Regions from separate parts of the Aquitalea aquatilis genome, predicted to be linked through region 1. Evidence: predicted binding sites of a transcription regulator. Region 1 holds the regulator's gene; each other region holds the start of a gene.
The links. The regulator sigma-54, encoded in region 1, starts transcription at its own class of promoters, with help from an activator protein. The targets are predictions, from matches to a motif close to CTGGCACGCTTCATGCTT.

Region 1 (7,541 bases):
CCATGGCCGAGTCGCCCATGATCAGCACGCCGATTTCCAGCACATCGAGAAAAACCCCATGTAGCACTGTTGAAACCGCCAGCGCACGCGCCAGATAGATGCGCAGCACATCCATCAGGTAGGGGCTTTCCAGCGGCGTGCTCATCAGTGGCACGTTATGGGTGTGGCAGTAGTCGCGCAGCAGCTTGGGTACCTGCTGGCCATTGGCCACCATCACCACCGACATGGTCTTGTGGAACAGCTGGTCCAGCGCGGTCTTGGCGGCGGACTGTTCCAGCCGGTTCAGGTAGTCGACTTCGGCCAGACCCAACACCTGTACACGGTTGGGGTGGATGAAGTTGAGGTGACCCACCAGTGCCAGCGTAGGGCGCTGCTCGTCATTGCCGATGGGGCTGTCGGCACCACCGGTGCCGGCCACCCAGGTCAGATTGAGCTTTTGCTGATTGTCCTGATACAGCCGGCGCACGGTGATGCTAGGCATTATTGGTATTCCATGCAGTGAGCAACTGGTAGAGCTCGGCGCGGTTGGTGGCAGTCAGCAATTGTTCGCGCAGCTGTTTGCTGGAGAAGAGCTGGGCCAGTTCCGACAGTACCTGCAGGTGCAGGTCGGTGGCTTGTTCCGGTACCAGCAGTACAAACAGGCTTTGCACCGGCTTGCCATCCGGCGCATCGAAGGGGATGGGGTTCTTCAGCCGAATGAAGATGCCGGCGGCTTCCTTCAGACCACGGGCACGGCCATGCGGAATGGCGACTCCCTGGCCCAGTCCGGTGGAGCCGAGCTTTTCCCGGGCAAACAGGCAGTCGAAAATTTCACTGCGCGCAATGCCGTGGGTGTTTTCGATAAGGAGGCCCACCTGCTCGAAGACGCGCTTCTTGCTGGCGACATCCAGGTCCGGGAGGATGTGATCCTGTGTCAGGATTTTGCCGATCAGGCTCATAGGAATGTGTGCACGCGGCTACAAAAACTGGCCAATTCTACGTTGCCTTCATCAAAATGAAAAAGGCTCCGTGCAAATAAAAACGGGAACCCGCTGGGTTCCCGCATCGTCGGTCAGGTGATTACAGGGTGGCTTCCGGTTGAACCTGCGGAGTCACGCGGTGTTCGCTCTGTTTTTCCTTGTGCTTGAGTACCTGTCGATCCAGCTTGTCCATCAGCGAGTCGATGGCAGCGTACATATCGGAGTCGGTGGCTTCTACGTGGATGTCCTTGCCGGAGAGGTGAACGTTGACTTCTGCCTTTTGCACCAGCTTGTCTACCGACAGTGTGACGGTAACGTCGATAACGTGATCGACATGGCGGGTGATACGTTCCAGCTTGCTTTCCAGAAATTCGCGGAGGGCCGGGGTTACTTCGAGGTGGAGACCGGTTACTTTGAGGTTCATACCCTAACTCCTTCTTGTGTTGACTGCCCGGTCGGGTCGGCCGGGCAAGCGGATATTCTTCAAGGCGTCCTACAATGCCTTGCGCAGGTTGACCGGTGGAATCTGCATAGCTTCACGATACTTCGCAACGGTACGTCTTGCAACCTGCATGCCCTGTTTACCCAATTCGTCGGCAATGGCGCTGTCAGAAAGTGGCTTGGCCGTATTTTCGCCGTCTATCATGCGGCGGATATGGGCCTTGATGGCAGTGGCCGAGCATTCGCCGCCACTGTCGGTTTCCAGGGAACTGCCGAAGAAATATTTCAGCTCGAACAAGCCGCGCGGGCAGAGCAGGTATTTCTGGGTAGTCACCCGGGAAACGGTTGATTCATGCAGTCCCAGCTCGTCTGCGATATCGCGCAGGATGAGCGGACGCATGGCCACTTCTCCGTGTTCAAAGAACGCTTGCTGCCTTTCCACTATAGCTTCCGACACTTTCAGGATAGTGTCAAATCGCTGCTGGATGTTCTTGACCAGCCATTTTGCTTCCTGCAGGCGGCCGGAAAGCTCGCCTGCACCGGCACGGTTTTCCGACAGCATCTGGGCATACAGCTGGTTGACCCGCAGCCGGGGTACGGCACCGTTGTTGAGTTCGGCCACCCAGCGGCCGCGGCGTTTGCGCACGGTGACATCGGGGATGACGTAGTGCACGTCCTCGCCACCGAAACCGGCTGCCGGATGGGGGGTCAGCCGGGCGATCAGTTGCTGGGCCTGGCGGATGGCGGCGTCGTCGACGCCGAGTAGGCGTTTGAGCCGGGTATAGTCGCGATTGCCCAGCAAACCGAGGTGTTCTGCCACGATCTTGCGCGCCAGGGCATGGCCGTTTTCCTGCGGTGGCAGACGGTCCAGCTGCAGGCAGAGCGATTCGGCCAGCGAGCGCGCGGCGATGCCGGCCGGATCGAACTGCTGCAACAGGCGCAGGCCGACCATCAGTTCGTCGGCTTCCAGCTCCAGTTCCAGCGGCAAATGACTGGCCAGTTCTTCCAGATCGACGCTGAGAAAGCCGTTGTCGTCCAGTTCTTCGATCAGCAATTGCACGATGGCCTGATCGCGGGTGGGGAGCGTCAGTTCGCCCAGCTGGGCCAGCAGATGTTCGCGCAGGCTGACCGGGCAGGGGACGTTGAGCATGGGGTCGAACTCGTCGTCGCCGTCGTTGCGGCGGCTGCCGCTGCCCCAGTCGGTGAGTTCGCCGCTGCTGTCGTCACGCGGGTTGCTGTCGCTGTCATTGCTGTCGGAGGCGGGCGTGCTCTCTTCTCCGGCCGCCGGCGTGTCGCTGGTACTGGTGCTGCCTTCTTGTGTCGGGGTGTCGTCGCCGCGTTCCAGCATGGGGTTGTCCAGCAGGAAGCGCTCGACTTCGGTTTGCAGGTCGAGGGTGGACAGCTGCAGCAGCTTGATCGACTGCTGCAGTTGCGGGGTAAGCGTGAGTTGCTGTGAAACCCTGAGCTGTAGTGACTGTTTCATGGCTTACAGGTGGAAGTGTTCGCCAAGGTAGACCTGGCGCACTTTCTCGTTGTTGACCAGTTCTTCCGGTTCGCCGGAGGCCAGTACCGAGCCGTCGCTGATGATGTAGGCGCGGTCACAGATGCGCAGGGTTTCCCGTACGTTGTGGTCGGTAATCAGTACGCCGATGCCACGTTGTTGCAGGAAGGTGATGATTTTCTGGATGTCGATCACGGCAATCGGGTCGACGCCGGCAAAAGGCTCGTCCAGCAGGATGAAGCGCGGGCGGGTGGCCAGTACGCGGGCGATTTCCACCCGGCGTCTTTCGCCGCCGGACAGCGACAGGGCATTGCTTTCGCGCAGGTGGGCGATATTGAGGTCGTCCAGCAGCAGGCTGAGTTCCTTTTCCAGCTTGTCACCTTTGTAGCCGGCGATTTCCAGTACGGCGGTGATGTTTTCCTCCACCGTCATCTTGCGGAAAATCGAGGCTTCCTGCGGCAGGTAACCAAGGCCAAGGCGGGCGCGCTGGTGGATGGGCAGGTGGGTGATGCTGCTGCCATCCAGGGTGATTTCACCTTCATCGGCGCCGATCAGGCCGACAATCATGTAAAAACTGGTGGTTTTGCCCGCGCCGTTGGGGCCGAGCAGGCCGACCACTTCGCCGCTCTGGATCTGCAGGGCGACATCCTTGACGACGGTACGTTTCTTGAAGCGCTTTTTCAGCCGCTCGACTTTCAGAATGCTGGGGCCGCTCATGGTGCGTTTCCGTCGGGTTTCTTGGCGGCAGGGGCGGTGGTGTCCCTGGGCTTGGGCTGGATGATGGCGGTGACGCGGCCGCCATTGCTGCTGGCGCCGCTGCTGACTTCATACAGCTCGGTTTCGGTGTTGTAGGTGATGACGTTGCCGATGACCAGATCGTTGCCGCGCTTGACGCGGGCATTGCCGGTGAGGACGGCGACATGGCTGACCGTGTTGTAGTCCAGTTGGTTGGCCTGGCCTTCAATCCATTCGTTTTTTCCATCCATTTTCTGGCGGAACAGTACCTGACGCCCGGTGGCCTGCATGGTCTGGTTGCCCTGCTTGTCCTGGGTGACGGTGGCGCGGTCGGCGTTCAGTTTCAACGTGCCTTGCACGATGATGACATTGCCCTGCCAGACGGTAACGCCCTTGAGCTGGTCGAGATTGCCGCGATCTGCACTGATTTCAATGGGTTTGTCGCGGTCGGCCTTTTCGGCGTGTGCACTGTGGCCCGCGCACAGGGAAAGCGCCAGCAAGGCCAGGCGGGCGTAAGTGCGGCATTTATTTTTCATAGGTGACCTTTGCATTGGACAGCAGCTGCAATTGGCCGGTCTGCTGTTCATAGATGAAGCCGACGGCACTGCCGCTCGACTTGCCGTGATAGAAGTGGGTCAGCGTGGCGGCCTGCGCGATGTGGCGCACGGTATCGATACGCATATTGCTGCTGACCACGCGGGTTTCCGGCTGGTCTGCACTGGCCGGCTGGATCAGCGTGACTTTCTTGTCAAACAGCGCCTGTCTGGTCTTGCTGTTATAGCGCCCGCTTTCGCCAATGGCGTGGTAGGCGAGCACACCGTTCTTGTAGCTTTGCAGGTCTGGCGTTTCGAAATAGGACTCGGTGCGGTCAGGGTACTGCCACATGCGGCTGGCAATCATTTTTTCCTGCAGCATGCCCTTGGGGTCGTAGCGGGTAGCGACGACAGCATCAACCACGACTTCCGGCTTGTTGGGGTCGAGTTCGCGCTTGCTGGGCTCCCAGCGCGATACGGTATCCAGCCAGACCGTCAGCAGGCCGGTGATGAGGACCAGCAGGATAGGAAACAGCCGGTGCGAGCGGATCATGCCAGATACCTGGCCAGGATGGCATCGAAGTTGCCCTGGGCCTGCATGATGAGTTCGGCCAGTTCACGTACCGCACCCTGACCACCGGGGAAACCGGTGACGTAATGGGCGTGCTGGCGCACCAGGGTGGGGGCGGCCGGTACCGCCACGGCCAGCCCGACACGGCGCAGCACCGGCAGGTCGATCAGATCGTCACCGATGAAGGCGCATTGTTCGGCGCTGACATTGGCCTGCTCCAGCAATTGGGCCAGCGCTTCCTGCTTGTTGTGGATGCCGCCGAAATAGAAATCGATGCCCAGCGCGCGGGCGCGATGCTCGACGCAGCGGTCGGCCCGGCCGGAGATGATGGCCAGCTTGACCCCGGTGGACTGCAGTAGCTTGAGGCCCAGCCCGTCCTGCACGTAGAAGGATTTGCTTTCTTCGCCCTGGGCGTTGTAGTAGATGCGGCCGTCGGTCATGACGCCGTCCACATCCATGATCAGCAGCTTGATTTTACGGGCTTGTTCGGTGATGGCTTGCATGAGTTTCCTTGTTGGCGGGCTAGCGGGGCTAGACCACGCCGGCCTTGAGCAGGTCGTGCATGTGGATGGCACCGGCCAGTTTGCCGTCGGCATCCACTACCAGCAGGCTGGTGATGCGACGCTGCTCCATCAGGTGAACCGCCTCGGTGGCCAGCTTGCTGTGCAGGATGGTTTGCGGGGCGGGGCTCATCACCTGGTCGATGTTCAGGTCGTAGATATTGCCGGAATGTTCCAGCGTGCGGCGCAGGTCACCATCGGTATAGATGCCGCAGATGACATTGTCTGCGTTGGCGATGGCCACCATGCCCAGTCGCTTGTGCGACATTTCCAGCAGGGCGTCTTTCAGCGCGGTGCCGGGGGCGACACGTGGCAGCTCTTCGCCACTGTGCATCAGATCCTTGACGTGCACCAGCAGGCGGCGGCCCAGGCTGCCACCGGGGTGCGACAGGGCGAAGTCTTCCGGGCCGAACTGGCGCGCGTCCAGCAGGGTAACGGCAAGGGCATCACCCAGTGCCATTTGCACGGTGGTGCTGGTGGTGGGGGCCAGGCCCAGCGGGCAGGCTTCCTTTTCCACCTGGGTGTCCAGCAGAATGTCGGCTTCGCGTCCCAGCGAGGAGGCCGGATTGCCGGTCATGGCGATCAGCACCAGACCCTTGCGCTTGAGAGCGGGCAGCAGGGCGACCACTTCGCCGGATTCGCCGGAGTTGGACAGGGCGATGACCACGTCCTGTGCGGTAATCATGCCGAGGTCGCCATGGGCCGCCTCGGCCGGATGAACGAAGAAGGCCGGGCTGCCGGTACTGGCCAGGGTGGCGGCAATCTTGCGGCCGACATGGCCGGATTTGCCCATGCCAGTCACCACGATGCGGCCGGTGCAGGCCAGAATGGCCTCGACTGCTCGCAGAAAGTCGCCGTTCAGACGGCGCGACAGCGCCAGAATGGCGTCGGCTTCGGTGTGCAGCACTTCGCGTGCCAGGTCGAGTCGTGATGTTGCTTGAGCATTTTCCATGGGGGAAAGTATATCAAAGGTTATAATCGGTGGAGTCACAAGCTGGTGCATCTTTTGCTTGTCGGCTGATTAACAATCATTGCGCGGCACCGTTTTAGCCCTTGTGGCGACTGTTTCATACCGGGGTCGGGCGCGATTTATCTTTTAGAGTCCGGCTGGCCCTGTCAGCATCATGTCCTTATTTCTTGCCCGGTTTTACAGGAGATTGTCGCACCAATGCATTCGCTTGCTCCCATTGTGCTGGTTCTGCTGGCCGCCGTACTGTCCGTTACCCTGTGTCGCAGCCTGCGGGTGCCGCCGATGCTGGGCTATCTGGTGGTGGGCTTTCTGGCCGGCCCCGGCGTGACCAGCCTGATTCCAGATGGCGAGGAAACCCAGTTTCTTGGTGAGATCGGCATTGTTTTCATGATGTTCTCCATCGGGCTGGAGTTCTCCCTGCCCAAGCTGCGGGCGATGCGGCACCTGGTGTTTGGCCTGGGGCTGGCGCAGGTGCTGGCGACCATGCTGCTGATTGCGCTGGTGATGGGCTGGCTCTCTGGCTCGGCGCTGTCCGGTTTTGCCGTGGGTGGTGCGCTGGCCATGTCATCCACCGCCATTGTCAGCAAGCTGTTGACCGAGCGGCTGGAGCTGAATCAGCAGCACGGCCAGCTGGCCATTGGCGTGCTGCTGTTCCAGGACATTGCGGTGGTGCCCTTGCTGATCCTGCTGCCGGCCTTTGCCGGGGGCAGCGAAACCTTGTGGATGGATCTGGGGCTGGCTGCGGTGAAAGTGGTGGTGGTGATGGCCCTGCTGCTGTTCTTCGGGCAGCGCCTGGTGCGGCCGTGGTTTCATCTGGTGGCGCGTCAGCGCTCCGGCGAGCTGTTCATGATCAATGTGTTGCTGATCACCCTGGGGGTGGCCTGGCTGACCGAGTTGTCCGGCCTGTCGCTGGCGCTGGGGGCCTTTGTGGCCGGCATGCTGATTTCCGAAACCGAATACCGCTACCAGGTGGAAGAAGACATCAAGCCCTTCCGCGACATCCTGCTGGGCTTTTTCTTTGTCACGGTAGGCATGCGGCTGCAACTGTCGGTGCTGTTTGAGCGCTTTGGCGAAGTGGCGCTGATGCTGGGCCTGCTGCTGCTGGCCAAGCTGGCCATTGTGTTTGTACTGGGGCGTTTGTTGCGCCATCAGCCCAATCATTCCATGCGTGCTGGCCTCGCGCTGGCGCAGGGTGGGGAGTTCGGCTTCGTGTTGCTGGCCCTGTCCGGCAACCTGGGGCTGATTGCCGAAAGCACCGAGCAAGCGGCCAT
Region 2 (7,541 bases), 2.0 Mb from region 1:
CACCCAGGCCCTGCGCACCAATGCCCAGCGCATTCACTTTTTCGAAGATTTCCAGGCGCAGCTGTTCAACGCGGGACAGCTCGGCACCGCTGGCAGCCTTGGCTTTCAGCTCGTGGATGTCCACGTGCGACATCAGGCTTTCCTTGGCCAGCAGCATGGCTTTTTCCGGCGTACCGCCAATGCCGATACCCAGGATGCCCGGCGGACACCAGCCAGCGCCCATGGTGGGCACGGTGTTGACCACCCAGTCGACAATGCTGTCGGACGGGTTCAGTGCGTAGAACTTGGACTTGTTCTCCGAGCCGCCGCCCTTGGCCGCACAGGTCACTTCCACGCCGTCGCCTTCGACGATCTCGAAGTGCACCACGGCCGGGGTGTTGTCCTTGCTGTTCTGGCGCTTGCCAGCCGGGTCCAGCAGCACGGAAGCGCGCAACTTGTTGTCCGGGTTGTTGTAGGCGCGGCGCACGCCTTCGTTGACCATTTCCTGTACCGACAGGGTGGCATCCCACTGCACATTCATGCCCACTTTCAGGAACACCACGGCGATGCCGGTATCCTGGCAGATCGGGCGACGGCCTTCGGCACACATGCGGCTGTTGATCAGGATCTGCGCCATGGCGTCCTTGGCCGCCGGGCTTTCTTCGTGCAGATACGCCTGGTACAGCGCGTCGATATAGTCCTTGGGGTGGTAGCAGCTGATGTATTGGAAAGCATCGGCGATGCTTTGAATGAAATCATCCTGACGGATAACGGCCATGAGAGGTTTCTCCAGCGTAGTGGGCTGTTAGAAGCTGTACACGATCTGCCGCATGGATGAGGCGGCATGGCGCGATCGCGGACACGCTCTTAGGAATTGTCGGATTATTTTAGGGCCTTACGCTGCATTGCGCCATGCCTGCGCCGGGATTAGAAGGTATTCATGATCTAGGGAACGAAGGGTCAGACAAGGCGAAAGGGCGTGAAAAAGCGCAATGGACATGGCGTCCATGAGCATTTTGAACGCCATTTCAACGCAGGATCACCCGAGTATCGCAGAGCGTGAGCAGGTTCTCAGATATCAATCAGCGGTCCATCCTGTGCCCGCTGCAGCACGCTGGCAAAGGATTGCAGCGCCTGCTCCAGCGCCCGCAGCAAGCCAGGCAAACTGGCGTGGTGCTGGCCACGGGCGGCCTGCTCCACCTGTGCGGCAGCCTGTGCCAGCGCGGCCGCTCCCACATTGCGGCTGGCACCCTTGATCCGGTGCGACAGCAGCACCAAAGCCTGCAGGTCGCCACTGTGCCAGGCTTGCAGCAGCGCATGCAGGTCGGCCTGCTTGTCATGCAGAAAAGCCTGCAACAGTGCTCGTTGTTGCGACCAGTCATCCTGATACAGCACGCGCAGCACGCGGTGATCCAGCACCGGCAGCGATTCGTCCACAGGCGGTGCCGGCATGGCGGCTTCGACGACCTCGGCGCGCAGCTGCACAATCAGCTGGCAGCCCAGCCCGCTACCATGCTCCAGCTGCAGCCTGGCACCGCTCAGCCGAGCCAGACGGCGAATACTATGCCAGCTGGCGGCATGCTGTCCGGCCTTGCGGGCGGTATCCGGCTGCTGCAACAGCGCGGCCAATGCCACCGCCGGGCCATCATCCTGACTACCCTCATGCATGATTTCGATGGTGATGATCTGGCACATCTGCTGCTGTGCCAGCAGCTGCGTCCTGAGCAGAAGGCCACCCTGGCGGGTGTAACGGATGCTGGCAGCCAGCAGTTGCTGCAACAGCTGCTGCAAGGCGAGCGAGTGCAGCAGCAAGGACGGTGCCAGCACGGCATCGGTGTCCAGCTGCCAGGCCAGGCCCTGTTGCGCTGCCGACTGGCGGCAGCTGCCGTGCAGCTGTGCCAGCAATTGTGGCAAGCACATGGCGACCATAGGCCGCTGCTGCGGATTTGCCTGCTTGCGCTGGCGCAGGTGTGTGGAAGTGGCTCTTTTCATCGGCATCTTCCCGAGCATGTAAGGAGGCGCCGCCGGCGGCGGCTCATGCAACATAGCCTAGCCACAGGGCAAGGCGCTGGCTTCGCCGCCGCGCTGGCTGGCCTTGACATGGTACATGGCGTGATCGGCCTCGTTGACCAGTTGCTCGGCCGTGGTGCCATCACGCGGGTACAGGCTGTAGCCAATGCTGGCCCCCACTTCCAGCCGCTGCCCGGCCACGGTGATGGCTTCGCCGATGCTCAGCCGCAGCTTGTACATCAGCTCGCCCAGCGCCGCATCGGTGAAGTTGCCCTGCAGCAGGATCAGGTATTCATCCCCCCCCATGCGCGCCACCATGTCGCTGCCGCGCACGGTATGCAGCAAGCGGCGGGCGACAATCTGCAAGACCTGGTCGCCGATGGCATGGCCATGGCGGTCATTCACTTCCTTGAAGTGGTCCAGATCGACAAACAGCACGGCGAACGGCGCGCCATTACGCTGCGACAGCTGCAATAGCTGCTCCAGCCGCTGGAAGAACAAGGCGCGGTTGGCCAGCCCGGTCAGGCTGTCGTGGTGGGCCAGATAGCTCAGTTCGCGCTGATTGTCGTACAAGCTGGCCATGTGGCTGTTGATCTGCCGCTGCATGCGTTCGAAATTGCGCGCCAGTACGCCGATTTCATCATTGCGCTCCACCGGCAGCACCTGCTGCAGCTGGGTTTCGGAAAAACTGCTGGCGGCCTGCGCCAGGGTGTTGATCGGCCGCAACAAGGCGCGGGCGAACACCACCGCCAGCAAGATGGCGATGGCGCTGAAGGCCAGTACCATGTGGATGATGCGCAGCCCCAGCGGCGCAGCGCTTTCCAGCACCGCATCCAGCGGCTGTACCAGCCCGGTCACCACGAAATCATCGCGATTGCCCAGCCCCACCGGCTGGCGCACAAAAGCCATCACCCGGTCTGCGGCCTGCTGTGGCTGTTCCAGCCCGCTGAGCGCCAGATTGTTGAGCTTGCGCTCGAACAGGGGCTGGGTGGCGGCAAAGCTGTCCTGCATCAGGATACGGCGGCCCTGCTCGAAACCGAAGGTTTGCGTCGGGTCGGGGTGGACCAGAAAATCGCCCCAGCGGTTGGCCATATACAGCTGATAGCCCTTGGGCAAGTCGGCACGCAGCTGTCCCAGCAGCCGCTGCAGATCGAGACTGATCACCAGCAGCCCACCCGGCTGGCCGTCGCTGCGCGGCAGCGGCGTCGCCACCATCATGCCGGGGCGTCCTTCGGCGTCATGTGCGGCCCGTTCGTGATTGATGCCGATGGCTGACTGGTAGATTTGCCCGGCCGGCAAGGCCAGGGTTTCAAACACATAGGGGAAGTGGCCTTTTTCCTGCAAATCCGCGCCCGCCACCCGCAGGGTCAGCCCGCCACTGCTGTCTACCCTGACCAGTTCCAGCCCGTTGTCAGCCGCACCGATCAGCCTGACCTGCAAGTATTCGGGATGCAGCGCCAGCATGCCGGCAAATGCCTGCGCCAGTTCGTCGCGCGCCCCTTGTGCCTGCTGGCCGCCATGACTATTGATCACCTGGGCCACCTGCACCAGCCGTGCCAGCAGCATGGCGTCATCGGCGGCCTCTTCCTCGGCCTGTTGCAGCCGGCGGTTCACCCCGCGCGCAGCCATCAGCAAATCGCCCTGCGCCGCCGACACCAGCATGGTGCGGTTGGCGGTAAAGGCGTAATAGCCGGTGAGGCCGGACGACAGGATGCCGAACACCGCCAGTAGCAGCGCCAGTTTCACCAGCAGACCGGAGCGCATGATTCAGAAGCTCCCCGGCCGGTCGCCGGAATAGATTTTTTGCCATAGCGCTTCACGCTGCGCGGCATTTTCCACCGGCTGCAACCACAGCACTTTGGCACCGGGTTTCAGTTCGTCGCTGGCGCTGAGGGTATTGGCCAGCCCCTGACGGGTCGGCAGCAGGGCACTGACTGCGGGTTCCAGCATGTAGTTGATCCATTGCTGTGCCAGCCGTGGCTGGCTGCTGGCTGCGGTCATGGCCCAGCAGTCCAGCCAGGCCAGCACGCCTTCGCGCGGGATGGCATAGCCAACATCGGCCCCGGCCTGACGCAGGGAGTTCAGCTGCTGGGTGCCGTAGTTGCCAAACATCAGCGCGATCTTGTGGCGGATGAACAATTCCGTCCCTTCTTCCGGCAGGCTGTAAAAAGTCAGTACGTTGCGCCGCAGCGCAATCAGCCGCTGCACCAGCCTGCCTTGCTGCGCCGCGCTCAGCGTAAAGGGCTGCTCGATGCCGCTGGCTAGCGCGCTAAAGGAGAAATTGTGCTGTCCGCTATTGAAGTCGAGCACCTTGTGGCGATAACGCGGGTCCCACAGCACATTCATCGTGTCGGGCGGTACGGGAAACTGCCGCCGGTCGTAGATGATGCCCATGGTGGAATAGGTGAAGGGAACGGCATACAGCCGGCCTTGCTGCTGCAAGCCGGGAATGGCCGCCAGATTGCGAAAGCGCGGCAGCTGACGGCGGGTATTGGGCAGCAAGGCCGGGTCCAGCGGCTTGAGCAGACCGGCGGCGAAATAGCGCTGCATTTCGGCGGTATTGGCAGCCAGCACATCGAAACGCGGGCCGGTGGACGCGTGCATCTTCGCCCACAGCGCCTCGTCCGAATCGACAAAAGTTACCTCCACGCTTACCTGAAAGCGCTGTTCGAAGGCATGCACCACATCCGGATCGGCATAGCCAGGCCAGGCCAGCACGCGCAGCACGTCCTTGGCCATGGCCAGTTGGCAGCACAACAGGCAGCCGATTACCCCCGCAAGCAGGCTGAATTTATTGAATGCCACGATTGCATTTCTTTTTTTTCAATTCACCGTTTGAATGTAGCTGCTTGTCATCCCTTATACCTAAGTATTTTTACGAAAATTCGATCAAATGACCACGGCGGCAGCTGGTGGGTCTGGCCGGCCCATGCGCCCGGCAGCAACACGAGCGGGGTCGCAGCCGTGTCGCCACGCACCGAAGCGGTGCTTTTTACCTTCAATGCACCAATTAACAGCACAGACGTACAACAAAACACCGTTTTGGTGCATCAACGCACCAGTAGCACCCTCCCAAGCCACACTCGGCATCACCGAAAGCGGGCAGTGCTGTCACCATTTTCGAGCAATCACGGTTCAAACTGGTGCCACTGGTGACAAGCTGGCATTCCCCTTGCTTTAAGGAAGCCCCATAAAAGCCGACAACAACGGGACTCGCCATGCCAAACTCGAATTCACCTTCCGACGTACTGTTCCTGCTGCTGGGGGCCATCATGATTCTGGCCATGCATGCAGGCTTCGCCTTTCTGGAACTGGGCACCGTGCGCAAGAAAAACCAGGTCAATGCCCTGGTCAAGATCCTGACCGACTTTGCCGTATCGGCCATTGCCTATTTCTTTGTCGGCTACAGCGTGGCCTATGGGGTGAACTTCCTGGGGGATGCCAGCCATATTGCCCAGCACAATGGCTATGAACTGGTGAAGTTTTTCTTTCTGCTGACCTTCGCCGCCGCCATTCCGGCGATTGTGTCCGGCGGCATTGCCGAACGGGCAAAATTCCACCCGCAATCGGCTGCCACCTTCCTTTTGGTCGGCTTGGTTTATCCCTTCTTCGAAGGTATTGCCTGGAATAACCACTATGGCGTGCAAGACTGGCTCAGCCACAGCTTTGGCCAGCCTTTCCACGACTTTGCCGGCTCGGTGGTGGTACATGCAGTAGGCGGCTGGATCGGCCTGGCTGCCGTACTCAATCTGGGCGCACGCCGTGGCCGCTACAGCAAGGAAGGCCGCATCTCGGCCCATCCGCCCTCTTCCATTCCGTTTCTGGCACTGGGAGCGTGGATTCTGATCGTCGGCTGGTTCGGCTTCAACGTGATGAGCGCACAAAGACTGAACGGCATTTCCGGGCTGGTGGCCATCAACTCGCTGATGGCCATGGTGGGCGGCACGCTCAGCGCGATGTGGGCCGGCAAGAATGACCCCGGCTTTATCCATAACGGCCCGCTGGCCGGCCTGGTGGCGGTGTGTGCCGGCTCGGACATCATGCATCCGCTGGGTGCGCTGATGGTGGGGCTGGCGGCAGGTGCGATGTTTGTCTGGCTGTTCACCCAGACCCAGAACCGCTGGAAAATTGATGACGTGCTGGGGGTATGGCCACTGCACGGCATCTGCGGTGCCTGGGGCGGCATTGCTGCCGGCATCTTCGGCCAGAGTGCACTGGGTGGCCTGGGCGGCGTCAGCCTGGTTTCCCAGCTGCTGGGCACGGCCGGCGGCATCGCCATCGGCTTTGGCGGCGGTTATCTGGTGTATGCCGTGCTGCGCAAGACTGTGGGCATCCGGCTGGATGAAGAAGAAGAGTTCAACGGGGCCGACCTCACCATCCACCAGATCACGGCCACTCCCGACCGTGAAACCAACTGGTAATTGACTGGCCGGTCGGGCCTGCCGTACGGGCCCGACCACGATGTCATAATCTTGATCCGCCTCAGACATTGGCGGTTTTGTCCGACAAGAAGACACACAGCGCGCAGGGCCTCCGCTATGCTGACGAGAAGCATTACCCGCAGGCAGCTACCGGAATCATGAGCACGCAATTCTCCCCGCACGGCAGGCGCTCCCTGCGCACTCGCATCACACTTGGCATGCTGCTGGCACTGGTCATTACCTTGTGGCTGGCCACCCTGCTGATCAGCCATAGTCTGCGCCAGCAGATGGAAGACACCATTTCCGCCCAGCAGTTTTCTACCGTATCGCTGGCTGCGCGCGAAGTGGACCGCTCGGTAAGAGAGCGAGTACAGGCATTGCAGTCCCTCACCACACAGTTCAAGGGCAAGCCGGTCACTGCGGCCGCCATCCAGCCCGAGCTGCAACGGCGGCCCATTTTGCTGATGATGTTCAACTGGGGCATCGTGGTACTGGACAAAAATGGCCAGGTGAAAGCCAGCATCCCGGAAAGCCTGGGCCGCAACGGTCGCTCCTATACCGACCGCGCGTTCTTCCAGCTGGCCATGCAGCACGGCGGACGCTATATCACAGAGCCAATGCAAGGCCAGTACACCGGCAAGCCAGTGATTTCCATGCTGGAACCACTACTGGATGCCAATGGCAAGCTGGTGGGGATGATCATGGGGATCACCAATCTGGCACAACCCAATTTTCTGGATGACATCAGTTCGGCGCGCTATGGTGCCACCGGCAGTTTCTTCATTACTGCACCACAAAGCCGCCGCTACATCATGTCCTCGGATAAGCAACGCCTGCTCAAGGCCGGGCCGCCACCCGGGATCAACCCGCTGTATGACCGCTACCTGTCCGGTTACCAGGGGTCGGGCATTGCCGTCAGTTCGCGCGGGATCGCCGAGTTGTCCTCCAGCGTGCGCATCCAGTCCACCGGCTGGCTGATGCAGGCGGTCTTGCCGACGACAGAAGCCTTCGCCCCCATCCGCACCTTGCAACAGCAGCTGTTTGGCCTGGCGCTGTGCCTGACCATGCTGGCCGGCGGCTTCTGCTGGTGGTGGCTGCGCCGACAGCTGCTGCCGCTGTCCGAGGCCACCG
Region 3 (7,541 bases), 670 kb from region 1:
CGCAGGGCAAGGACGTGCTGTTGCTGATGGACTCTGTCACCCGCTATGCCATGGCCCAGCGCGAAATCGCCCTGGCCATCGGCGAGCCGCCAGTGACCAAGGGCTACCCGCCGTCAGTATTTGCCCGGCTGCCGCAGCTGATCGAGCGCGCCGGTAATGCCGCCAACGGTGGTGGTTCCATCACTGGCTTCTATACCGTGCTGTCCGAAGGCGACGACCAGCAAGACCCGATTGCCGACTCGGCACGGGCCATTCTGGATGGCCACTTTGTGCTGTCGCGCGAACTGGCCGAGGCCGGGCACTATCCGGCCATCGATATCGAGCAGTCCATCAGCCGGGTGATGGTGGATGTGGTGCCGCCCAAACAGATGGACCAGGCGCGCTATTTCAAGCAGCTGTATTCGCGTTATCAGCGCAATCGCGACCTGATCAGCGTGGGGGCCTATGTACCGGGCTCGGACCCGGTGCTGGACGAAGCCATGCGTCGCCAGTTGCAGATGACCAGCTTTCTGACCCAGCCCATGCACGAGTCACAGGACTACACCACCAGCCAGTTGCAACTGGACAGTGTGCTGTCGTAAGCGGCTAAGCCATGGCGCAAAGCAAATACACTTTTCTGATCCAGCTGGCCGAGGACAAACAGGCCGCCGCCGCCGAACGCATGCGTCAGGCGCAGGCCAAGGTGCTGGAGGCAATGAACCGGCAGGAGCAGCTGGAAAATTTCCGCAATGAATACCGCGAGCGCTTAACCACCGGCGGAATGAAGGGCATGAGCATTGCCCAGTGGCAGGACTTTCAGAAATTCCTTGGCCGGCTCGACGAAGCCGTACGTATCCAGCAGGGCGATACCGAATTCGCCAAGCAGCGTTTCATCATGGAACGCCAGGCCTGGCGCAACGAGCATAAAAAGCTCAAGGCCTATGAAAAGCTGCTGGAGCGGGAGCGCGAGCGCGAACAGCTGGTGCAGGCGCGGCGCGAGCAGAAAACCACCGATGAATTTGCCACCCGCCGCTTCTGGGACCAGACCCACGGCGAGGACTGAGCCTCGCCGCTGTTGTCACTGGCTCAGGCCTGCAGCAAATGGGCGCGGCCTTGCACCGTCAGCCCCACCATGCTGCCACATGCTGGCAGCGGCCAACTGGCGCTACGCAACTGCAGCGGGCTGCTCAGTTGTGGCAATTGCAGGCTGAGCAGGCTGGAATGGCCGCCAAAATCACACTCCACCACTTGTGCCATCACCGCTGGCGCGGCGTCAGCCTCGGCCTGCAGCGACAGTTGCTCCGGGCGCAGCATGATGCTGCCCTCGCCACAGAACTGTCCGTCATTGATGGCAATCTCCCCCAGCGCACAGTGCGCCCGGCCAGCCTTGATCTGTGCCGGCAGGATCAGTGCCTCGCCCAGAAACAATGCCGTAATCTCGTCGGCCGGCTGGCTGTATAGCTGCTGTGGCGTGCCGGACTGGATCAGCCTTCCCTGACGCATCACGGCCAGCTGGTCGGCAAAGGACAGCGCCTCGGCCTGGTCGTGGGTGACCAGAATGGCGCTGATGCCGGCCTCGCCCAGCAGCTGCGCCACCATCTTGCGCATGGCTGCGCGCAAGCCGGTGTCCAGTGCCGAGAAGGGTTCATCCAGCAGCATCAGCTGTGGCTGTTGTGCCAGTGCCCGGGCCAGCGCCACGCGCTGCTGCTGGCCGCCAGACAGTTCATGCGGCCAGCGCTGCAGCATGTGCTGCTCCAGCGCCACCATCTCTACCAGCTCGGCGATGCGCTGCTGGCGGGCAGGTCCCTTGTCTGACAGGCCAAAGCCGATATTGTCGGCCACCGTCAGGTGGGGAAACAGTGCGCCATCCTGCGCCACATAACCGATGCGGCGCAGATGAGCGGGCAGGGCGCGGCCATCTGCGGCCAGGGTCTGGCCGTTCAGGCTGATGCTGCCGCTGTCGGGAAACTCGAAGCCGGCGATCATGCGCAGCAGGGTGGTCTTGCCCGATCCGGAAGGGCCGACAATCGCCAGCCGGCTGCCGGCGGTGGCATGCAGGGAAACATGGTCGACAGCCTTGACGCTGCCGTAGTGTTTGCTCAGTTCGTGCAGATGCAGGGAGGTCATCGTCCAGCAGTCCGTTTGGAATGGTGATGGAGCAGCCAGGTCAGCGGCAGCGACAGCAGCACCATCAGCAGCGCATAGGGCGCAGCGGCAATGTAGTCGATTTCGCTGGTCATGGCCCAGAAGCCGGTGGCCAGGGTGCGGGTGCCGTTGGGTGCCAGCAGCAGGGTGGCGGTCAGCTCGTTGCTGATGGCCAGAAACACCATGGCCATGCCGGCAGCCGCACCGGGTGCGGCCAGCCGCAGGGTGACCCGCCACAATGCCTTGCCGGGTGTGCAGCCCAGGCTGCGTGCCGCGTATTCCAGCTCGGCCGGTGCCTGGGCGATGCCGGCGCGCAGGCTGATCAGGGCGCGTGGCAGGAACATCAGCAAATAGGCCAGCAGGATGGTCAGCACTGTCTGGTACAGCGGCCGGGCAAAGTTGATGGTAATGGTCACCAGCGCCAGCGCAGTAACGATGCCGGGCAGGGAGCTGGTGATGTAATTGCAGCCCTCCTGCAGGCGTTGCAGGCGGCTGGGGGCGCGCACGGACAGCCAGGCCAGCGGGATGGCTGCCAGCACCGTGAGCAGGGCTCCGGCGGCGCCAAACAGCAAGGTCTGCCGCAGCGCTGGCCACAGCGCATCGTTCTGCCATGCTTCGCGTCCGCCAGACCACAGCCAGTGGCCCAGTGTCAGCAGCGGCACGCCCAGGGTCAGTGCTGCCGTTGCCAGGCACAGCAGCAGGGCCGGCAGGCCCCAGCGCCAGCCCAGCCTGGTTGGTACTGTCTGGCGTGCCGAGCCCGAACCTACGCGGGCGTAACGCGCATTGCCACGGGTGGCGGCTTCCGCGCTGAGCAGCAGCAGACAGCACAGCGCCAGCACGCCCGCCAGCATATTGGCGGCCGGGCCGTTAAAGCTGGACTGGAACTGGTCAAAAATCGCGGTGGTGAAGGTGTCGAAGCGGATCATGGCATACAAGCCATACTCGGCCAGCAGGTGCAGGCTGACCAGCAAACCACCGCCCCAGATCGCCAGGCGCAGTTGCGGCAGGGTGACACGCCGGAATCTCGCCCACGGGGCCAGGCCCAGCGCCGCGGCACTATCTTCCAATGCCGGGTCCATGCGCCGCAGCGCGGCGGCGGCCGGCAGATAGATAAACGGGAAATAGGCGATGACAGACAACAGCACAGCCGCCGCCAGGCCGTTGAAGGCGGGCAGCAGGCTGATCCAGGCATAGCTGTGCACAAAGGCGGGTACGGCCAGTGGGGCAATGGCCAGTGCCGACCACACGCGTCGGGCCGGCAAGTCGCTGCGCTCGGTCAGCCAGGCCATGGCAATGCCCAGCGCCACGCACAGCGGCAGCGTCAGCACCACCAGCAGGCTGGTGTTGAACAGCAATTCACCCACGCGCGGGCGGAATACCAGCCTGGCCACCGTCTCCCAGCCGGTCTGGATGGAAATGACGATGATGAAGGCCAGCGGCAGCAGCGCCAGCAGTGAGACCAGCAGCGAACTGCCGCTGAGCCACAGTGGCAGCCGCCGCCCCGGCAGCTGCAGGCCCGGAGTGGTGGCTGGGTGGGTAACATCGGCTACCGCGGTGGCAGCCGATGTGCTGGATGACGAGCTGGGCATGGTGTTACAGCAGGCCGGCCTGGGTCATCAGCTCAACCGTCTTGCGGCTGTTCAGGCGGGAAGCATCGATCTTGGGCGCATCCAGATTCTTCAGCGGCACCAGCTTGGGGTTGGACTGTGCGCCCAGGCCCACGGCGTACTCAAAAGAATTCTCGGTACGCAGGATGTCCTGACCACCCTTGCCGGTAACCCATTTCAGGAAGGCCTGGGCTTCTTCCTTGTGTTTGCTCGAAGCCAGCACGCCGCCACCGGACAGGCTGACAAAAGCACCCGGATCTTGTTGCTTGAAGTAGTGCAGCGCGGTGTTCTTGCTGTTTTCACCCGTCTTGCTCTGGTCGCCGAAGTAGTAATAGTGATAAATCACGCCGCCATCGATCTGGCTGGCATTCACCGCCTTCATCACCACGCTGTTGCCCTTGTAGGGCAGGGCGTTGGTTTTCATGGCTTTCAGCCAGGCCAGCGTGGCTGCCTCACCTTTTTGTTCCAGCAGGGCGCTGACAATGGCCTGGAAGTCGGCACCGGCCGGAGCCGCAGCCCAGCGGCCTTTCCATTCCGGTTTGGCCAGATCCAGCAGCGACTTGGGCAGCTCTTTCTGGTTCAGACGGTTCTTGTTGTAAACAAATACGGTGGAGCGCGCGGCAATGCCCACCCATTTGCCCTGGGCCGGGCGGTAAGCGGGGTCAACCTGGGCCAGCGTGGCCGGTGCCAGCGGTGCCAGCAGCTTGGCATTGTCTACCAGCACCATGGCCGGCGAATTCTCGGTCAGAAATACATCAGCCGGCGAGGAAGCCCCTTCCTGCACGATCTGGTTGCCCATTTCGCTGTCGCTGCCATTGCGCACCGTTACCTTGATGCCGGTTTCCTTGGTGAAGCCTTCCACCCAGGATTTGGTCAGGCTTTCATGCTGGGCGTTATACACCACGATACCTTCGGCGCTGGGGGCGGCGTGGGCGCTGCCAGCAAACAGGCTGGCGAGCAACAGGGTGATTTTGGCAAAGCGGGAGGAAGGGCTGGACATCTGGACGGTGCTCCTTGCTGAAAACTGAAAGGAAAGGCCGGGCCGGCGACAATACTTGGATTCATCGTCGGCGCTGACGCTGGAAGGCACTCATTGTAATGCAAAAGATAATGATTCGCATTAATAAAATTAATTGATGATGATTTGGCCGGCTGCGCGCTGTCAGTCTGCAGCTGGCATGCTAATTGCTGCTATGCCTGCATCTTTCCTAGGGGTTTCGGCCATGACGATTACCGTAATTCCGGCGACCAGCGCCAAAACTGCCATGCCGCAAGGGCAGGTGGACGCCAGTCCGCAAGATGGTGGCGGCCTGTTTGCCAGCTTGCTGGGAGCGCAGATCGGCAACCTGAGCAATGCCTTGTCCGGCCAGTCCGCTGGCAGCAGCGACGACAGCAAAGGCAAGCAGAGCAAGGATTCTGCGGCGTCTGATGATGCAAGTGCCGCCGATACCTCTCCCAATATGCTGCTCGCCGCCTTGCCCATGCTGCCGGCGGCCTTGCCGGTGCAGCCGGTACAGGACAAGCCTGCCGTCAGTACCACGCCTGGTGATGTTGCGACTGCCACAATCAAGGACGTGGCTATTGATCCACTGCTGCAGGGTGCGGCGGCACTGAAGCGTCAGCACGGCCTGTCAGCGCAAGAATTGCCGGCCAATGACGGCACTGCGCAGCAATTCTTGCCGCCCAATGCCGATCAACTGGCATCGGCCAGCCAAAGTGCCAACCAGGCGGCGCAGACCGCACAGGCCAGCCAGACCAAGATGTTGACCATCTCCCAGCCGATGACCGACCCCAATTGGTCAAAGGCCCTGGGGGATCAGGTGATGTCCATGGTCAGCATGAAAATGGACAAGGCCACCATTCAGGTCAATCCACCGCAATTGGGGCCGGTGGAAGTCACGCTGAAAATGAATGGCAATGACCAGGCGCAGGTGATTTTTACCTCAGCCGTGCCGGCAACCCGTGAAATAATCGAAAACAACATGCCGAAACTGGTTTCCATGATGGCTTCCAGTGGTATAGCTCTTGCCGATGCACAGGTTTCCAGCGGACAATCCGGGAATCGGCAACAGCAATTCAACCAGAACCAGAATGGCCGCCGCCAGAATGCCGCTGGCAACGATGAAGACGACACGCTGGCAGCCATCCAGTCCGCACGAGGGATACTCAGTATCTTTGCCTGATTTTGCTCAAAAGGGGGCTCTATTCAGTTCGTGCGGAAATCTGGAAAATAAAATAGGGAAATGGCTTAAGCTTTCCCTATAAACCTAACGTACGGACTGATGACCCATGGCAGAAGACAAAAAAGCGGAAAAAGCGGACAAGGGCGAGAAAAAAGCGGGCGGGGGCAACAAGCTGATGCTGGTGGTGGTTATCCTGCTGGTCTTGGTACTGGCCGGCATGGGCGGTCTCGCCTATGTGATGTTCAGCAATATGAACAAGCCGCATGACGGGGCCGCACAGACCGAACAAACCAAAGAAAAACCGAAGAAGAAAAAAGAAGGCCCGCCTATCTTCGAAAAACTGGAAACCTTTGTTGTCAATCTGTCTGGTGGTGATGGCAGCCTGCTGCAAGTGGACATGCAGGCTGAACTGGGCGATGAAGAAGCCAAGAAAAAATTCACTGACTACATGCCCAAGATTCGCAGTGCGCTGATTCTGCTGCTGTCGTCCAAGTCGGCCACCGAGCTGGCCACCCCGGATGGCAAGGTGAAGCTGAAGGCGCAGGTGAAGCAGATCATCAACGAGTCCATGGATGCTGGCGAAGAAGAGCCGGTGCAAAGCGTACTCTTCACTTCCTTCATCATTCAGAAGCAGTAAGCGATGGGCGACGATATCCTGTCCCAGGAAGAGGTGGACGCCCTACTCAGGGGCGTCACCGGCGAGGACGAAGATGATGACAGCGCGCAGGACTCGCAAGGTGTCCGCGGCTACGATATCGGGCGGCAGGAGCGCATTGTGCGCGGCCGCATGCCGACGCTGGAAATCATCAACGAACGTTTTGCCCGCAACCTGCGTATAGGCCTGTTCAATTTCATCCGGCGCAATGCGGAAATTTCCGTGGGCCCGGTACGGGTGCAGAAGTACAGCGAATTCATTCGCAATCTGGTGGTTCCCACCAACCTCAACCTGGTGCATGTCAAACCGCTGCGCGGTACCGGGCTGCTGATTTTTGACCCGGATCTGGTTTTCCTGATCGTCGATAATCTGTTTGGCAGCGATGGGCGCTACCATGTGCGCGTGGAAGGGCGTGATTTCACCCCGACAGAGCAGCGCATCATCCGCCGCCTGCTCGAGGTGGTGTTTTCCGAATGCCAGAAAGCCTGGGAACCGGTACACCCCATCGAATTCGTTTACCTGCGCTCGGAAATGAATACCCAGTTCGCCAACATCGCCACCCCCACCGAAGTGGTGGTGGCCATGACCTTCCATATCGAGCTGGGTGCCGGGGGCGGCGATTTTCACATCTGTCTGCCATACTCCATGGTCGAGCCGATTCGCGACGTGTTGTCCAGCACCATGCAGGCCGACCGTACCGAAGTGGACAACCGCTGGGTCAGCCTGATGACGCACCAGGTACAGGCGGCCGAAGTGGAACTGGTGGCGACCCTGGCCGAAACCAAGGTCACGCTGGGGCAGATTCTCAATTTGAAAAACGGTGACGTGGTGATGCTGGATGTGCCGGAGGCTGTCGTGGTCGACGTGTCCGGCATTCCGGTACTGGAGTGCCACTATGGCACCGTGCAGGGGCGATACGCCCTCAAGGTAGACAAGGTATTGGCCGGGGCTGGTGAATTCGCCGAGCCCGCA
Region 4 (7,541 bases), 470 kb from region 1:
GGCGATTGCCAGCTTTATCGTATGCTCGGCTTTGGCCATCTGCTTATCCAGTGCATACAAGACTGCCAATTTCAGTAGCACTTCAGGGTAGGGTCGGTATGCTGCCAATCGGGAAAAGTGCTGCAGCTTCAGATCCAGCTGCTCACGCGAGGGAATCAAATAATTGGCCAATACCATATCTGCATCATTAGTCCACAACGGATTTTTGCCAACATCAAACAAGGCTCCCATCCGCCGCACATTCTCTTGTGCATTTGGTGCTGGCAAGTCATAGGCGACCATTGTTTTAAAGGCTGCAATACCAGTCCCAAGATAAAGCAATGTCATTATCGCGACAACCAAACCCGCCACCCTGACAAATGATGGCCGCATCGAAATTGTTACTCTTGGCGCTGGCGCTAGCAAAAGAACAATCAAAAACATACTCAAAAATGGCAGATACCATAGCGGGTATTCAAACATGCTGTGCGCCAGGATCACGCCACCAATACCCAGCAACAGCAAGTTTTCCGCCGACTGCTGTCCTTTTCTAAAAAAACTGCCCAGTGCGTAGCCAAGTGTGGCAAATACAATCAGTACACCAACAATGCCGGTTTCAGCCAACAGCTGGAAAAACAGGTTATGGCAATGAACAAACAGCCAGCTCTCAGGATATTTCGGTAGACCACCAGTCAGCTCCATCTCCACCGACTGAGCGGGGAAACCTCCCCAACCAACGCCAAACCAGGGATGTTGCAGAAAAATTTCCCATGCTTTAGTCCACTCAATACGGCGACGAATACCAAAACCAGCAGAAAAGAAACGGTCTGCACCACTAACAACATGGATGGGAATACCGAGCCAGGCCAACAGTGCTGCAATCTGCTTACTAAATAATTGCGTCAATACTATCAAGACAACTGCGATCATCACAGCCCGGATCATTCGGCGGACTGTTTCAGCCTTATTCTGCCTTGACCAATACCATCCCAGCCCGGCAAAAATCAGCACATAAGCCCACACCAGACGTGCACCTGCACATGCTGACAGCCAAGCCAGAAGAAAAACGCTCCCGATGAAGAAAGACATACGCAATCGTCTTTTAGCATAAAGATAGCAGGCAGCCAGGATTCCCCAGCTTAAAAATTGGGCATACTGATTACGCTGCCCAATATTACCCATGATATTTGAATTTACCTCAGACTGATCAAATACCACATAGCCTTGAAATAAAGGAGCAAGACTCAACACCTGCAACAAGCCCAACACCACTTGCAGCATGGAAAAAATAAAAATGACTGTCGCCAGAATCAGCAAAAAATCTTCGCTGTTATTTTTATTGAAATGAATGGAGAACTGCAAACTCCAAAGAACAAGAAAGCCCAGTATTGCAATCAAGATTGTGAAATTCGCCAAATTATGACCAGTCATAGCCAGATAAATGGCAAAACACAAAAATGGTAGCAATACTGCAGAGATATTTAGTGAGGAATTATTCCGTGCTGGTAGGATAAATAGCATGGAAGTCGCCAAGAAAAACAAGCACGATGCATCCGACACCCAATCAGGCAGAGGCGCATAGCGCAGCCAGCTCAAAAAAGGCATGGTTACTGCCGCAGCAATTAATAAGCTGCCCATGGTTATCTTTTTAATCATCATAAAAAAAGGTGCTCTTTGCAGAGCACCTTCCCTAATTAATTACTCAATGATCAAAATCAGTTACCGTTGCGGCAGTTGGAAGGTACCCAGTTTGTTGGAAGGGTAGCTGCAGCACATTTCCACGAAATTGCACCACTTCCCGAACTAGGGCTCAAGGTCAAAGTATTAGCGGACCCGGTAGAGTCAACTAATGTGTTATAAGTCACGGTAATAACACCAGAGGTACCAACCACCACACTGGAAACAGCATTACCTGAAATAGATGTTGACAAACCTGCCGAAGCATTTGACGTCGGAAACTGGTTATTAGATGCGTAATATTCAGATACGGCAGTCTTGGCTGCAGATGCCAGCGACAAACCTTCCGTTACACGCGCACGCTTGGTGTAATCCTGGTAGGCCGGGATAGCGATGGCAGCCAGAATACCGATGATGGCAACAACGATCATCAGTTCGATCAAGGTAAAACCTTGCTGAATTTTGCTATTCATAACGTATTCCTCTTTATAAAGTTAACGACAACTCGATGGAAGGTACTGTGAAAATGTTGCACTGGCTTGACATGTCCACATGATTGAACCACTAGAAAGTTGTGGCATCATGGTTACGGTCAATCCAGACAATACCGTACTAGCATTAAAATTTACTACTATATTGCTGACTGACGATGCTGCCACTATATTGATTGAATCAATATATTTCGTTGCATAAGTGCTTGCCGACAAAATACCTGCTGACGCATTACTGGATGGCCAGCTATTATTACTGGTATAGCTATCCCAAACTGCAGACTTGATCGCATCGGCAGCCAGCAACCCTTCGGCTACCTTTGCTCGTATCGTGTAAGCCTGATACGCCGGTATGGCAATCGCGGCCAATATGCCGATGATGGCAACAACAATCATCAGTTCAATCAAAGTAAAACCATTATTGCCCCGCATGACCCTCTCCGTGGTATGCACTATCCATACCATGCAGAAAGCGTGCCAAGCGGCCCCATCCAGTAAATTCAGTCCGTCAGTACATCCCATAGCCCGCATTACGCGGCAGGATGTGACGTTTTTTGTCAGTTCGGGTGGTGCTTGCGGGCTGTGTTAGCATCCAGCCCATTCCCCATTCAGGAGTTTGCCGTGAGCAATCAGGACTGGCTGCAACGCAGCCGCCAGCATGTGTGGCATCCATGTACCCAGATGAAGCGCCATGAAACCTTGCCCATCATTCCCATCGCGCGCGCCGAGGGCGTGTGGCTGGAGGATTTCGAAGGCCGACGCTATCTGGATGCGGTCAGTTCCTGGTGGGTCAATCTGTTCGGCCATGGTAACCCCAGGATCAAGCAGGCAATCAAGGATCAACTGGATCAGGTAGAGCATGTCATTCTGGCCGGCTTTACCCACCAGCCAGTGATTGAGCTGTCCGAGCGGCTGTGCGCGCTGAGCGGCCAGGATCATGCGTTTTATGCCTCGGATGGTGCTAGTGCCACCGAAATCGCGCTGAAAATGAGCTTTCATTACTGGAAGAATGTCGGTCGTCCGGAGAAATGCCGCTTTATCAGTCTGGACAACAGCTATCACGGCGAAACTGCCGGTGCGCTGGCAGTGACCGATGTGCCACTGTTTTCCGCGACCTATGCGCCGCTGCTGAAACCCGGGGTACGTGTCCCCACCCCGGATGCGCGCCAGGCTGGCCCGGGGCAAAGTGCAGCCGATGTGGCAAGGCAGGCATTGCGCTCGTTGGAGAATGTGCTGGCCAAGAAAGCTGGTGAAATGGCGGCCATCATCGTCGAACCACTGGTGCAGGGCGCTGCCGGCATGGCCATGTACGATCCGGTTTACCTCACGGAGCTGCGCCGGCTGTGCGATCAGTATCAGATACACCTGATTGCCGACGAAATCGCGGTCGGCTTTGGCCGCACCGGCACTCTGTTTGCCTGTGAGCAGGCTGGGATCACGCCAGACTTTCTCTGTCTATCCAAGGGGATTACCGGCGGCTTCCTGCCCCTGTCCTGCGTGCTGACCAGCGATACGGTCTATCAGGCCTTCTATCACGATGAGGTGACGCGCGGCTTTCTGCATTCACACAGCTACACTGGCAATGCGCTGGCCTGCAGTGCGGCACTGGCAGTGCTGGATATCTTTGCCGATGAAGACATCATCGCCCGTAACCGCGAGCTGGCCGCAACCTTTAGCGCCATTCTGGCACCGCTGGCCGAGCGTGCCGACGTACGGCATTTCCGCCATACCGGCATGATCTGGGCCTTTGATGTCGACAGCCCCCGCTCGGACTTTGCACAAGCCTTTTTCTCAGCCATGCTTAAGCATGGTTGCCTGGTAAGGCCAATTGGCAAAACCGTGTACTTCATGCCGCCTTACATCTTGCAAGCAGAGGAGATGACTCAACTGTTTCAGGCCACAACACAGGTACTGGATGAGTTAAGTCAACAAAACGATGTTTTGACCGGGCCTGTGACTGCCTTGCCCTGAGTGCTACCTTGCTTTGGCCGGCTTAATTCAAATAGCATAGAGAGTGATACATGGCAGGGAACGATTTACATCCGCTTCCCCGCCTTTCATTCCCAGCGCTACGCCGCCTTGCCATGAGGACGCACGATGCAGCTTGCCTTGCCCGCCCTCGATAGGGATCCACGATTGGTCGACACCAACCCCGACAGCGTAGCCAGCTGGGTAGAGCGCTTGCCGTATAGCGACCTGCAGGAATGCGGCCGCCTATTGCTTGAGGCCCTGCGAGGCCTGAGCCGCACGCCGATGGAAGTAGGCAATCGGCACAAGCTGCTATTGCACTACCTCAAAGGGCTGGATCGCTACTATCCGGCGCTGGAAAGTGAGATTGTCCAAACCGACCTCACTTCGGTGGTGCGCACCCGCCAGTTGGCCATGCTGGGTGCCGCGCTGTTCGAGTCTATTTTTGTCGCGTTCAAGCTCACCCTGAGCGAACGCCTGGCCAAGCGCGGCCTGCTGGAGCGTGAGCAACAGCGCATTGAACTGCTGCTGTACACCATGATGGCGGCGCGGCAGCTGCTGAACATCTGTTGCCAGAGCTACAGCCCGCCCCCCGCGCACTTCTGGCAAGACTGCCACCAGCTGTACAGCTTTGCCCTAGCACGCGGCTGGCAGGAAAAACATCTGGAAAAGGACGACTCACCAGAGCTGATCTATCGGCAGATTCTGCTGCTGGGGCTCACCTCCACCAACCGGCTGTCGATGCCGGAATTGCTGGTGGCCAAGCAACTGATCATGGATCTGTCACGCCAGACCACCCTGCTGCCGGTGGAAGCCCTCAAGGGCAGGGTACATGGCTATCTGGTGGACTCCAGCCGCGACGAACCGCCACGCTTCCTGCGCGTACAGAGTGAAACACTGGATGCCGCCTGCTATCTGCTCGACCTCTCCCCTGCCATCACGGTACTGACGCATAGCGTGGAGCAGCTGACCCGGCTGCAAAACACCAGCCATAGTCCGAGCCAGGTTTACGATGAGCTGGCCCTGCTGCAATCGCTGGCCGCCGAATGGCAACAACCACGGCGGCGGCGGCATCAGCGCCTGCCGATACAGGAAGTCATCGAGTTGATTTCCACCATTCCTGCCATCTGGTATCGCAGCAATGGCATGAGCTGGGTACAGGCTGGCAACGAGCAGGCTGCGCCTCCGGCCAGCACCCGTGCACCACCGGCGCCCAGCCTGTTTGTGGTGGTGAATCAGAGTGCGACCGGCTTTTTGTTGCGCGGCCAGCCGCGTGGCCAGACACTGCGAGCCGGCGAGGCCATTCTGCTGACCCAGCCGGGCAAACCGGACACCGCCCAGCTCTGCATGATTTGCTGGGTATCGCTATTGCCGGATGGTATCGATGTGGAATGCGGCGTCGAGATCATCGGCCGGCAGCCCGAAGCCGTGATGCTCATCCCCAGCATCACCCATCCAGCCGATACACCACAATACGCGCTACGCCTGCCGGCCATCACCAGTCTGCACCGGCCACCGCTACTGGTCACCCAAGGCCGTCTATTCAGCCGGCTGCGTGAATTCCGCCTATGGGATACGGCTGGAGAAAGCCTGATTCGCAGCTCGCGGCTGGATAAGCAGTCACCCCATTTCCAGCTGATGGAATTTCGCGCCAGCGAGTACTTCTGAGCCATGCCACGGCAGTTTGCGGTACACTGGCTAGCTCGATATTCATAGCCAGACAGAGGATTTTGTATGCGTTCGGTGATTCATGCCGCCAGCCGTATCGTGGTCAAGGTAGGCTCCAGCTTGGTAACCAATGACGGCAAGGGGCTGGACCTGTCGGCACTGGCGCGCTGGGCAGCGGAAATCGCCGAACTCAAGCGTCGTGGCAAACAGGTGGTGCTGGTATCCAGCGGCGCCATCGCCGAAGGTTGCCAGCGACTGGGCTGGTCGGTACGCCCCAAGGGGGTGCACGAACTGCAGGCCGCTGCCGCAGTGGGCCAGATGGGCTTGTGCCAGGCTTATGAAACCGCCTTTCGTGAATTCGGCCTGAAAACCGCGCAAATCCTGCTGACCCACGAAGACCTGGCCGATCGCACCCGCTATCTGAATGCCCGCTCCACCCTCACGACCCTGCTCAACCTCAATGTCGTCCCCATCATCAATGAGAACGACACCGTGGTGACCGATGAAATCCGCTTTGGCGACAACGACACCCTGGGCGCGCTGGTCACCAACCTGATCGAAGCCGACGCGCTGATCATCCTGACCGACCAGCAAGGCCTGTATAGCGCCGACCCGCGCAAGCATCCGGATGCCATCTTTGTCCACGAGGCGGAAGCGGGCGACCCCAAGCTGGAAGACATGGCAGGTGGTGCCGGCTCCAGCGTGGGCACTGGCGGCATGATCACCAAGATCCTGGCCGCCAAGCGCTCGGCACGCAGCGGTGCTGCCACGGTGATTGCCTGTGGCCGCGAGCATGACGTGCTGTCGCGCCTGGCTGATGGAGAAGGGATTGGCACCCAGTTGCTGGCACCGACCAATCGCATGGCCGCCCGCAAGCAGTGGCTGGCCGATCACCTCAAGCTCACCGGGCGCATCGTGCTGGACAACGGCGCCGCCCTGGCCGTGCGCGAACGTGGCACCAGCCTGCTGCCGGTCGGCGTCACGGCTATCGAAGGCGATTTCCTGCGCGGCGAGGCCGTGGCCTGTGTTGATCCGCAAGGGCTGGAAGTAGCGCGTGGCCTGGTCAACTACAGCTCGGACGAAGCCCGCCTGATCATGAAGAAAACCACCCGCGAGATCGAAGCCACGCTGGGTTATATGGTGGAACCGGAATTGATCCACCGCGACAATATGGTCACGCTGTAATTAATACGGCAGCAAATAGAAAAGGCAGCGCAAGGCTGCCTTTTTCATATCTACAGATATCGTGACTCAGAAAGAGTACGACAGATTCATACCGACTTCCTTGGTGGTATTGCGTGGCTCCATACCGGAAATGATCCAGTTGCCACATACGGCAGTAGATGTATCACTGTCCTTGATATTCCAGTAGCGATAATACGGAGCCAGCGACAGGTAGTTACCACTGCTCAGCTTACGGTCGAAAGACAAGTTCAACTCATAGCCATAACCGTCTTTCTGACGGTTATTCAGATTGCTGCACGAAGAACTGATATCGCTCAACCGCGACTCCTGGCTCCCGCTTATCACATACTTGTAGGCTATGCGAGGCGAGATCATCCAGTCGGCGTTGAGCGTGTTACGGCTGCTAATGCCAAACAGCAAATAGCTGTACATGGAATTGCGCTCATAGCCACCCCAGCCAGACTGTTCCAGATGGTCATCCAGTCGGCGATAACCAATGCCGAACTCTGGTGTCAGCGTAGTAAAGCTCAAAGCAAAATCATGCTGATAAACCAGGCTGAAATCAAAATTCTT

Region 2: the regulator sigma-54 is predicted to act here: its motif matches at 5,150-5,167, upstream of FAZ30_RS00150 (ammonium transporter).
Region 3: the regulator sigma-54 is predicted to act here: its motif matches at 4,905-4,922, upstream of FAZ30_RS12510 (flagellar hook-length control protein FliK).
Region 4: the regulator sigma-54 is predicted to act here: its motif matches at 2,611-2,628, upstream of FAZ30_RS07100 (pilin).

The regions. Positions count from the first base shown of each region.
Region 1 covers NZ_CP039731.1:2,004,741-2,012,281, forward strand. Annotated here, with positions in the region: gene hprK (HPr(Ser) kinase/phosphatase) at 1-481, opposite strand, end outside; gene ptsN (PTS IIA-like nitrogen regulatory protein PtsN) at 474-938, opposite strand; gene hpf (ribosome hibernation-promoting factor, HPF/YfiA family) at 1,060-1,383, opposite strand; gene FAZ30_RS09405 (RNA polymerase factor sigma-54) at 1,453-2,883, opposite strand; gene lptB (LPS export ABC transporter ATP-binding protein) at 2,887-3,618, opposite strand; gene lptA (lipopolysaccharide transport periplasmic protein LptA) at 3,615-4,172, opposite strand; gene lptC (LPS export ABC transporter periplasmic protein LptC) at 4,162-4,722, opposite strand; gene FAZ30_RS09425 (KdsC family phosphatase) at 4,719-5,243, opposite strand; gene FAZ30_RS09430 (KpsF/GutQ family sugar-phosphate isomerase) at 5,272-6,252, opposite strand; gene FAZ30_RS09435 (monovalent cation:proton antiporter family protein) at 6,469-7,541, shown strand, end outside.
Region 2 covers NZ_CP039731.1:21,069-28,609, forward strand. Annotated here, with positions in the region: gene FAZ30_RS00130 (fumarate hydratase) at 1-757, opposite strand, end outside; gene FAZ30_RS00135 (Hpt domain-containing protein) at 1,051-1,971, opposite strand; gene FAZ30_RS00140 (diguanylate cyclase domain-containing protein) at 2,029-3,753, opposite strand; gene FAZ30_RS00145 (extracellular solute-binding protein) at 3,757-4,794, opposite strand; gene FAZ30_RS00150 (ammonium transporter) at 5,208-6,410, shown strand; gene FAZ30_RS00155 (bifunctional diguanylate cyclase/phosphodiesterase) at 6,569-7,541, shown strand, end outside.
Region 3 covers NZ_CP039731.1:2,674,132-2,681,672, forward strand. Annotated here, with positions in the region: gene fliI (flagellar protein export ATPase FliI) at 1-581, shown strand, start outside; gene fliJ (flagellar export protein FliJ) at 593-1,042, shown strand; gene FAZ30_RS12495 (ABC transporter ATP-binding protein) at 1,066-2,106, opposite strand; gene FAZ30_RS12500 (ABC transporter permease) at 2,103-3,713, opposite strand; gene FAZ30_RS12505 (iron ABC transporter substrate-binding protein) at 3,718-4,731, opposite strand; gene FAZ30_RS12510 (flagellar hook-length control protein FliK) at 4,955-5,914, shown strand; gene FAZ30_RS12515 (flagellar basal body-associated FliL family protein) at 6,021-6,551, shown strand; gene fliM (flagellar motor switch protein FliM) at 6,555-7,541, shown strand, end outside.
Region 4 covers NZ_CP039731.1:1,537,835-1,545,375, reverse strand. Annotated here, with positions in the region: gene FAZ30_RS07110 (PglL family O-oligosaccharyltransferase) at 1-1,638, opposite strand, end outside; gene FAZ30_RS07105 (pilin) at 1,695-2,129, opposite strand; gene FAZ30_RS07100 (pilin) at 2,151-2,579, opposite strand; gene FAZ30_RS07095 (adenosylmethionine--8-amino-7-oxononanoate transaminase) at 2,769-4,118, shown strand; gene FAZ30_RS07090 (hypothetical protein) at 4,245-5,783, shown strand; gene proB (glutamate 5-kinase) at 5,850-6,968, shown strand; gene FAZ30_RS07080 (hypothetical protein) at 7,035-7,541, opposite strand, start outside.